One region of the Enterobacter sp. ECC-219 genome, then DNA from elsewhere that is predicted to be linked to it. Evidence: predicted binding sites of a transcription regulator. Region 1 holds the regulator's gene; the other holds the start of a gene.
The links. Region 1 encodes CRP, which controls carbon source genes, mostly activating them, when cyclic AMP is high. Its sites were predicted from a motif close to ATGTGANNNNNNTCACAT; they were not measured.
Positions count from the first base shown of each region.

Region 2: a site for CRP is predicted at 2,855-2,872, ahead of serC (3-phosphoserine/phosphohydroxythreonine transaminase). Genes of this name have one in related genera too.

Region 1 covers NZ_CP143680.1:207,454-212,825, forward strand. The annotation lists gene V1603_RS01130 (hydrolase) at 1-1,023, shown strand; gene V1603_RS01135 (YheU family protein) at 1,020-1,238, shown strand; gene V1603_RS01140 (phosphoribulokinase) at 1,269-2,138, shown strand; gene V1603_RS01145 (OsmC family protein) at 2,205-2,609, opposite strand; gene crp (cAMP-activated global transcriptional regulator CRP) at 2,921-3,553, shown strand; gene V1603_RS01155 (YccS/YhfK family putative transporter) at 3,611-5,372, shown strand, end outside.
Region 2 covers NZ_CP143680.1:2,315,022-2,320,393, forward strand. The annotation lists gene ycaO (30S ribosomal protein S12 methylthiotransferase accessory factor YcaO) at 229-1,989, opposite strand; gene V1603_RS10855 (DUF421 domain-containing protein) at 2,117-2,809, shown strand; gene serC (3-phosphoserine/phosphohydroxythreonine transaminase) at 2,972-4,060, shown strand; gene aroA (3-phosphoshikimate 1-carboxyvinyltransferase) at 4,130-5,372, shown strand, end outside.

The DNA of each region.
Region 1 (5,372 bases):
ATGACCCAAATCATTCCTTCAGACTTCGACATTGCGGCCGAAGACAGCACCGAGTTCGTGCCCCTGCGCGGCGTGGCCAATCCCCATTTGCAGACCATGCTGCCGCGGCTGATCCGCCGCAAGGTTCAGTTCACTCCGCACTGGCAGCGGCTTGACCTGCCAGACGGTGATTTTCTGGATCTCGCCTGGAGCGAAGCGCCGGAACAGGCGCGTCATAAGCCGCGGCTGGTAGTCTTTCACGGTCTCGAGGGGAGCCTGCACAGCCCGTATGCACATGGGTTAATTGAGGCGGCAAAAGCGCGCGGCTGGCTCGGCGTGGTGATGCATTTTCGCGGCTGTAGCGGCGAGCCGAACCGGCAGAAACGCATTTATCACTCGGGTGAAACCGAAGACGGAACGTGGTTCTTACACTGGCTGCGGGACAACTTTGGCACCGTGCCAACGGCCGCCGTGGGCTATTCGCTGGGTGGAAATATGCTCGCCTGCCTGCTGGCCAAAGAGGGCGACAGCGTACCGCTGAATGCTGCAGTGATTGTTTCCGCGCCGTTTATGCTGGAGCAGTGCAGCTACCATATGGATAAAGGCTTTTCCCGCGTCTATCAGCGCTACCTGCTTAACCTGCTGAAGGCCAACGCGGCGCGTAAGCTCAAGGCCTACCCGGATACCCTGCCGGTAAGCCTGCGCCAGTTGAAAAAGGTGCGTCGTATTCGCGAGTTCGACGATCTGATCACTGCGAAAATCCACGGCTTCGCCGATGCAATTGACTATTATCGTCAGTGCAGCGCCATGCCGCTGCTCAGCAAAATCACGCAGCCGACGCTGATCATTCACGCCAAGGATGACCCGTTTATGGATCACCACTCGATCCCCGCGCAGGAATTCCTGCCCGACAACGTTCACTATCAGTTAACTGAACATGGCGGCCACGTTGGGTTTATCGGCGGCACGCTGCGCCGCCCGAAAATGTGGCTGGAGGCGCGTATTCCTGACTGGCTTACTCCTTACCTGGACGGTGCAAAATGATCATTCCCTGGCAAGATCTGGCTCCCGAAACGCTCGATAATCTGATTGAAAGCTTTGTATTACGCGAAGGCACCGATTATGGTGAACATGAGCGTTCGCTTGAGCAAAAGGTCAACGATGTTAAACGCCAGCTGAAAAGCGGCGACGTGGTGCTGGTGTGGTCAGAACTGCATGAGACGGTCAATATCATGCCCCGCAACGCGTTTCACGGCTGATCTTCCAACCTTTTCAGTCAGGGAGTTGCTATGTCTGCCAGACATCCCATTATTGCCGTTACGGGGTCGAGTGGTGCGGGAACCACCACCACCAGCCTCGCTTTTCGCAAGATTTTCGCCCAGCTGAATCTCCGTTCGGCGGAGGTCGAAGGCGACAGCTTTCACCGCTATACGCGTCCGGAGATGGACATGGCGATCCGCAAGGCGCGCGATCTGGGTAAACACATCAGCTACTTCGGCCCGGAAGCCAATGATTTCGGTCTGCTGGAGCAAACCTTCCGCGAATACGGGCAGAGCGGTACCGGGCAGTCCCGAAAGTATCTTCACACCTACGATGAAGCCGTACCCTGGAACCAGGTACCAGGCACCTTTACCCCCTGGCAACCGCTGCCGGAACCCACCGATGTATTATTTTATGAAGGATTGCACGGCGGCGTGGTTACGCCTCAGCACGACGTGGCGCGCCACGTGGATCTGCTGGTCGGGGTGGTCCCTATCGTTAACCTGGAGTGGATCCAGAAGCTAACGCGTGACATGAGCGAGCGCGGCCATTCGCGCGAGGCGGTGATGGACTCCGTGGTGCGCTCCATGGAAGACTACATCAATTACCTCACGCCACAGTTCTCCCGCACCCACATTAACTTCCAGCGCGTGCCGACGGTGGACACCTCCAATCCGTTCGCGGCGAAAAGCATCCCGTCGCTGGACGAGAGCTTTGTGGTGATCCACTTCCGCAATCTTGAAGGCATTGATTACCCCTGGCTGCTGGCGATGCTGCAGGGCTCGTTTATTTCGCACATGAATACGTTAGTGGTGCCGGGTGGAAAAATGGGGCTGGCAATGGAGCTCATCATGACGCCGCTGGTTCAGCGGTTGATGGAAGGGAAGCAGATCGCGTAAAGATGTTCCCTCTCCCCGTGGGAGAGGGTTAGGGTGAGGGCATCAACACGCACGATGCCCCGTGAATCACACCTCAATCACTTCATACGAATGCGTAATTTTTACCGCTTTCTCCAGCATTAGCGCCACAGAGCAGTACTTCTCCGCAGACAGGTCCACCGCGCGTGAAACCGCCGCGTCTTTCAGCGCTTTCCCGGTGACAACAAAGTGCAGATTAATGTGGGTGAACAGGCGTGGCGCCTCTTCGCGACGTTCTGAGGTGAGTTTAACCTCGCAATCCGTTACGTCATGACGACCTTTTTGCAGAATCGACACCACGTCAATCGCGCTGCATCCACCTGCCGCCATCAGCACCATTTCCATTGGGCTCGGCGCTTTATCGCCGGAGTTACCATCCATCAAAATCTGGTGTCCTGACGCGGACTCCCCCAGGAACGTTAAACCTTCAACCCACTTCACGCGCGCTTGCATATTCATTAACTCCAACGTTGCATTTTTGGTGACAGATTACGCGTGCGTTACATTTCTCGCAATGGAAGGCGACCTGCATCATGCTGAAGCGAGACACCAGGAGACACGCGGCGAAAGCTATGCTAAAACACTCAGGATGCTACAGTAATACATTGACGTTACACATGTATGCAGAGGACATCAAACTTTACTGGCTGCGAAACGTTACGACAGCCGACTTCCCAGGGTATGGGTAAGAATTCGATTGCAACCCCAGAGTCCGGATGCATCTGATGACTCTGGTGACAGCTTATAACAGAGGATAACAGCGCATGGTGCTTGGCAAACCGCAAACAGACCCGACTCTCGAATGGTTCTTGTCTCATTGCCACATTCATAAGTACCCATCGAAGAGCACGCTGATTCACCAGGGTGAAAAAGCGGAAACGTTGTATTACATCGTCAAAGGCTCGGTGGCAGTGCTGATCAAAGATGAGGAAGGGAAAGAGATGATCCTTTCTTATCTGAACCAGGGCGATTTTATCGGTGAACTGGGCCTGTTTGAAGAAGGCCAGGAACGTAGCGCCTGGGTTCGTGCAAAGACAGCATGTGAAGTGGCTGAAATTTCTTACAAGAAATTCCGTCAGCTGATTCAGGTAAACCCTGACATCCTGATGCGTCTTTCTTCCCAGATGGCGCGCCGTCTGCAGGTGACGTCAGAGAAAGTGGGTAACCTCGCCTTCCTGGACGTGACCGGCCGTATCGCGCAAACCCTGCTGAACCTGGCGAAACAGCCAGACGCTATGACCCACCCGGACGGCATGCAAATTAAAATTACCCGTCAGGAAATTGGTCAGATCGTTGGTTGCTCCCGTGAAACAGTGGGCCGTATTCTGAAAATGCTGGAAGATCAAAACCTGATCTCCGCCCACGGTAAAACCATCGTGGTTTACGGAACCCGTTAATCCTGCTTAAACGGCGTGCCATCGCGAGGTGTCACGCCGTTTTTGTCTCTTTTCCCCATGTGGCGCAGGCTGATCTATCACCCGGAAGTTAACTACGCACTGCGACAAACGCTGGTGTTGTGTCTTCCTGTGGCCGTGGGCCTGCTCCTAGGTCATCTTCAGCAGGGCCTGCTGTTTTCCCTCGTGCCCGCCTGCTGCAACATCGCCGGTCTGGACACGCCGCATAAGCGCTTTTTCAAACGCCTGATTATCGGTGGCTGCCTGTTTGCAGGCTGTAGCCTCGCGGTGCAGCTGTTACTGGCTCGCGATATTCCCCTGCCACTGATCCTGACCGTGCTGGCGATGACCCTCGGCGTCACGGCGGAAATCAGCTCGCTGCACGCTCGCCTGCTTCCAGCGTCACTCATTGCGGCCATCTTTACCCTGAGCCTCGCCGGGAATATGCCCGTGTGGGAGCCGCTGCTGATCTACGCCCTCGGCACGCTGTGGTACGGGCTGTTTAACTGGTTCTGGTTCTGGCTATGGCGAGAGCAGCCGCTGCGAGAATCTCTGAGCCTGCTCTACGTGCAGCTTGCGGATTACTGCGAAGCCAAATACACCCTGCTCACCCAGCATACCGATCCGGAAAAATCCTTACCGCCGCTGCTGACGCGCCAGCAAAAAGTGGTGGATTTGATAAGCCAGTGCTATCAGCAGCTGCATATGCTCGCCGCAAACAAGAACCACGAGTACAAACGGCTGCTGCGTACCTTCCAGGTGGGGCTGGACCTTCAGGAGCATATCTCCGTTAGCCTTCATCACCCGCAGGAGGTGCAAAAGCTGGTTGAGCGCAGCCATGCCGAAGCGGTGATTCGCTGGAACGCGCAGACCGTCTCCGCGCGCCTGCGGGTGCTGGCTGACGATATACTTTATCACCGCTACCCCACGCGCTTTAACATGGACAAACAGCTCGGCGCGCTGGAGAAAATTGCCCGTCAGCACCCGGAAAATCCGGTCGGCCAGTTTGCCGCCTGGCACTTCAGCCGCATCGCCCGCGTGCTGCGCACCCAGCGACCGCTTTATCCCCGCGACCTGATGGCGGATAAACAAAAACGTCTGCCGCTGCTGCCGGCGCTCAAAAGCTATCTTTCTCTTAAATCGTCCGCCCTGCGCAACGCCGCACGAATTAGCGTCATGCTCAGTATCGCCAGCCTGATGGGCATGGCGCTGCACCTGCCGAAACCCTACTGGATCTTAATGACCGTGCTGTTTGTCACCCAGAACGGCTATGGCGCCACGCGGGTGCGCATTCTGCACCGGGCGGGCGGCACGATGGCGGGGCTGATTATTGCAGGCGTGACGCTGCACTTTCACGTGCCCGAGGGCTATACCCTGGCGGGCATGCTGGCTATCACCCTGGTGAGCTATCTAATCATTCGCAAAAACTACGGCTGGGCGATGGTGGGCTTTACGGTAACGGCGGTATATACCCTGCAACTGCTTACGCTTAACGGCGAACAGTTCATCGTTGCCCGCCTGATCGACACGCTGATTGGCTGCCTGATCGCCTTTGGCGGTATGGTCTGGCTGTGGCCACAGTGGCAGAGCGGGCTGCTGAGGCAAAACGCCCACGACGCGCTGGAGGCCGATCAGCAGGCCATTCGTCTGATCCTGAGCGACGATCCGCAGCCTTCCCCGCTTGCCTACGAACGTATGAAGGTCAACCAGGCGCATAACGCCCTCTTTAACTCGCTGAATCAGGCGATGCAGGAGCCGGGCTTTAATTCACATTATCTGGCGGATATGAAGCTGTGGGTGACGCACAGCCAGTTTATCGTCG
Region 2 (5,372 bases), 2.1 Mb from region 1:
GTTGAATTTTTTCGTTCGGCCCCCTTCGAAACAGTTAATTAATATGGGGTATTTACCATAAAAAGTAACAATAAAGCCCAGGCAAATATTATTATATTTACCCATGTTTAACTTTATTATTACAATCAATAATCATTGCCGAAGAGAATAAAAAACGGGGCAATGAAATTGCCCCGTAATATAGCCCAGACGATTGAATACGCCTACTGCTGTTAATGTTATGTGCGCTTATTTTGACCAGTAAGCGGCTTTTGCTTTCTGCAGCTTCTCATAGGCCTTCAGCAGAGACTGATGCGCCGGAAAGGCTTTCAGATCGCTGTCAACTGCCTGCAGACCGTAGAACGGCTCTTCACCGCTCAGCGCCGCGCTGGCGGCTTCAACCGCTTCAGCACCGTACATACGTACGAAAGCGTTCAGGTACTGCAGTGGCTCGCGATCGTCTTCCTGTGCAAGCAGCAACAGGGTTTGCAGGCAGCGGTAATAGTTGGTGCGCTCGGCGGAGAAGACCGACTGGTTAAACTCCATGGTCCATTCGGTCCAGGCCAGGGCCTGATCCAGATCGCCGCCCGCCAGCGCCAGCATCGCTTTTAGTTCGCCGATGCGCAGGGTGTACCAGCCGTTGTCTTTCCCGGTCGCCAGACCCAGCAGTTCGCGCACGCGGGTAAAATCATCGTGGCCCTCATCGTCCAGCTGGGCGATCAGGTTGAGATAATCTTCTTTCTCCCACTCGCTGCCCGGCAGGGACAGCAGGGTCTCACGCAGGTGCGCGCCCATGCTGTTGTTAGCCAGCCACAAATCTTCCGCCGGATAGATGTCGGACATGCCGGGCACGATGATGCGGCACGCGTAAACGCCCAGGTGTTCGTAGTCGGCAATGTAGACTTCCTGATCTTCGGCGTTGAAGATTGCCATCAGCGTGGCGAACTCTTCTTCCGTGGTACCGGCAAAGCTCCAGTCCACGAACGGATAGTCCGCGTCCTGCTTGAACATATCCCAGGAGATCAAACCGCTGGAGTCGATGAAGTGGGTTTCGAGGTTGGTATGCTCGGCCACTTCTTCATCGTCAAACGTTGGCGGGGTAAACACGTCGAGATCTTTCAGGCTACGGCCCTGCAGCAGCTCGGTCACGGTACGCTCCAGCGCCACACCGAAGTCAGGATGCGCGCCGAAGGAGGCAAAGCAAGTGCCGTTAGTCGGGTTAAACAGCACGACGCAGATAACCGGATATTTACCGCCCAGCGAGCCGTCGTAGGCAAAGATTGGGAAACCTTCCGCTTCCAGCTTCGCGATGGATTCCACCACGCCCGGGTAGCGCGCCAGAACGTCCGCCGGGATCTCCGGCAGGCTGATGGATTCAGCGATGATGCGGTTTTTAATGTGACGCTCGAACACCTCAGACAGGCCCTGCACGCGCGCTTCGTTGCGGGTGTTACCGGCGGACATGCCGTTGGACACATACAGGTTGCCGACGATGTTCATCGGAATATAAACGGTCTGCTCGTCAGACTGACGGGTGAACGGCAGGGCGCAGATACCGCGATCTTCGTTACCCGACTGCAGATCGATCAGCATGCTGGCAGTCAGTTCGTTTTCTGGATCGTAGAAAGCGCGCAGGCGTTGATCGAGGATCCCTTCCGGCAGTTCGTCGTCTTCGGTCAGTGGGAACCATTTTTCGTTCGGATAGTGAACGAAAGGACCGTTGGCGATGGTTTCACCCAGCCAGAAGTCAGCAAAGAAATAGTTGGTGGACAGACGCTCAAAATACTCACCCAACGCAGAGGCCAGTGCCGCTTTTTTCGTCGCGCCTTTACCGTTGGTAAAGCAGAGCGCGCAGTCTTTGTCGCGAATGTGCACGGACCAGACGTGAGGCACCGGGTTGAGCCAGGAGGCTTCTTCGATGTTAAAGCCCAGGTCGGTCAGTTTCTGCTGGAAGCGAGCGATGGAATCTTCCAGAGCGGCGTCTTTGCCGGGGATAAACGTTTGAGTCATGGCGTTCACTTTTATCGTACGTAAAGCGCGCAATGATACGGGTTTTGAGTGACGGGTGCTATCTCCGGCGAAAATAAATGGCTGGGCTATGCTTAGTGACAGTAACTGACTGTTAAGGCATAGAAAAATGAAAGCATTTGATCTCCAGCGGATGGCGTTTGATAAAGTTCCTCCTGAATTTCTGGGCGAAGTGGCGCTGCGCAGCCTGTATACCTTCGTACTCGTCTTCCTGTTTCTTAAAATCACCGGCCGTCGCGGCGTTCGGCAGATGTCGCTGTTTGAGGTGCTGATCATTCTGACGCTGGGCTCGGCGGCGGGAGACGTCGCCTTTTATGACGATGTGCCGATGGTGCCGGTGTTTATCGTTTTTGTCTCACTGGCGCTACTTTACCGTCTCGTCATGTGGCTGATGTCGAAAAGCGAAAAGCTGGAAGATCTGTTCGAAGGGAAGCCGGTGGTTATCGTCGAGGACGGCCAACTGGCCTGGCAAAATGTGCAAAGCGCCAACATGACCGAGTTTGAGTTCTTTATGGAGCTTCGCCTGAACAGCGTTGAGCAACTGGGGCAGGTGCGTCTGGCGATTATGGAAACCAACGGCCAAATCAGCGTCTATTACTATTCTGACGACGAGGTGAAGCCGGGACTGTGTATCCTGCCGGATATGCTCATAGAGCGTTTCAGAACGGTACCTGAATCAGGCGAGTATGCTTGCGTAAGGTGTAGCCATGTTGTCGCGATGCAGCCAGGGGATCGTCAATTATGCCCCCGCTGTGCAAATCCGGAATGGACGAAGGTTAGCCGGGCCAAACGTATTACCTGACAGCCATTTTGTCGGTTTTGTCGTATCGAGGCGGCAGATTGTTTTGTGTGACGCGGGGCACATTTCCCCGGTCATAAGTTTTAGACATTGCGGCGCGTGTCACTGAATGATAAAACCGATATCCACAGTTATAACTTATGGCTTTTAGCGTGGTGAGGGGAAATGGCTCAAGTTTTTAATTTCAGTTCAGGTCCGGCAATGTTACCGGCAGACGTGCTTAAACAGGCTCAACAGGAGCTGTGTGACTGGAACGGTCTGGGTACGTCGGTGATGGAAATCAGCCACCGTGGTAAAGAGTTTATTCAGGTGGCCGAAGAGGCAGAAAAGGATTTTCGCGATCTGCTGAATATTCCCTCGAACTACAAAGTATTGTTCTGCCACGGTGGCGGCCGCGGTCAGTTTGCAGGCGTACCGCTGAATATCCTCGGTGACAAAACGACGGCTGACTACGTTGACGCGGGTTACTGGGCGGCAAGCGCCGTTAAAGAAGCGCACAAGTACTGCGCGCCGAACGTTATCGACGCCAAAGTGACCGTTGACGGCCTGCGCGCCGTGAAGCCTATGAGCGAGTGGCAGCTTTCTGATAACGCCGCCTATCTTCATTACTGCCCGAACGAAACCATTGACGGGATTGCCATCGACGAGACGCCAAACTTTGGCAAAGATGTTGTAGTTGCCGCCGACTTCTCCTCCACCATTCTGTCTGCGCCACTTGACGTCAGCCGTTACGGCGTTATCTATGCGGGCGCGCAGAAAAATATCGGTCCTGCGGGTCTGACTATCGTCATCGTGCGTGAAGATTTGCTGGGTAAAGCGCATAAATCCTGCCCGTCGATTCTCGACTACACCGTGCTGAACGATAACGACTCCATGTTCAACACCCCACCAACGTTTGCCTGGTACCTCTCCGGCCTGGTCTTCAAATGGCTGAAGCAAAACGGCGGCGTGGCGCAGATGGACAAGGTGAATCAGCAGAAAGCCGAACTGCTGTATGGCGTGATCGACAAGAGCGATTTCTACCGCAACGATGTAGCGAAAGCTAACCGTTCCCGCATGAACGTGCCATTCCAGCTGGCGGACAGCAGCCTGGACAAAGTGTTCCTGGAAGAGTCCTTCGCGGCAGGCCTGCACGCGCTCAAGGGCCACCGTGTGGTGGGCGGCATGCGTGCCTCTATCTATAACGCGATGCCGCTGGAAGGCGTTAAGGCCCTGACGGATTTCATGATCGACTTTGAACGTCGTCACGGTTAATTTGCTGTTTTTCACCCCCGCAGCGTCCCTGCGGGGTTTTTATTATGTTGAGTTGAGAGTTTAGTTTTCATGGAATCCCTGACGTTACAACCTATCGCGCGGGTAGATGGCACTATCAATCTGCCTGGTTCAAAAAGTGTCTCGAACCGCGCTCTGCTGCTGGCAGCTCTGGCAAACGGCACCACCGTCCTCACTAACCTGCTGGACAGCGATGACGTGCGCCATATGCTCAATGCGCTGAAAGCGTTGGGCGTTCATTACACACTCTCTGACGATCGTACCCGCTGCGAAGTGACCGGCAACGGCGGCGCGCTGCAGGCGAGTGAAGAGCTTGAGCTGTTTCTGGGCAACGCGGGTACCGCGATGCGTCCGCTGGCGGCGGCCCTGTGCCTGGGGAGCAACAACATCGTGCTGACCGGCGAGCCGCGCATGAAAGAGCGTCCGATCGGTCATCTGGTAGATGCCCTGCGTCAGGGCGGCGCGCAGATTGACTATCTGGAGCAGGAAAATTATCCGCCACTGCGTCTGCGCGGGGGCTTTACCGGCGGTCACGTCGAGGTTGACGGCAGCGTCTCCAGCCAATTCCTGACGGCATTGCTGATGACCGCGCCGCTGGCCCCACAGGATACGGTTATCACGATTAAAGGTGAGCTGGTCTCCAAACCGTATATTGATATCACGCTGCACCTGATGAAAACCTTCGGCGTTGAGGTGGAAAACCAGTCTTACCAGCGCTTCGTGGTGCGCGGGGCACAGCGGTATCTGTCTCCGGGTAACTACCTGGTGGAAGGGGATGCGTCATCCGCGTCCTACTTCCTGGCCGCGGGTGCGATTAAAGGCGGTACGGTAAAAGTGACCGGCATTGGCCGCAACAGCGTGCAGGGCGATATTCGTTTTGCGGACGTGCTGGAAAAAATGGGCGCTATTGTCACCTGGGGTGATGACTTCATCTCCTGTACCCGCGGCGAGCTGAACGCCATCGACATGGACATGAACCATATCCCGGATGCGGCGATGACCATTGCCACGGCGGCGCTGTTTGCCAAAGGCACCACCACGCTGCGTAACATCTACAACTGGCGCGTAAAAGAGACGGACCGCCTGTTCGCAATGGCGACAGAGCTGCGTAAAGTCGGCGCTGAGGTAGAAGAGGGCGAAGATTACATTCGCGTTACCCCTCCGGCAAAACTGCAGTTTGCTGAAATCGGGACCTATAACGATCACCGTATGGCGATGTGTTTCTCGCTGGTGGCGCTGTCCGATACCCCTGTGACCATTCTCGATCCGAAATGTACGGCAAAAACCTTCCCGG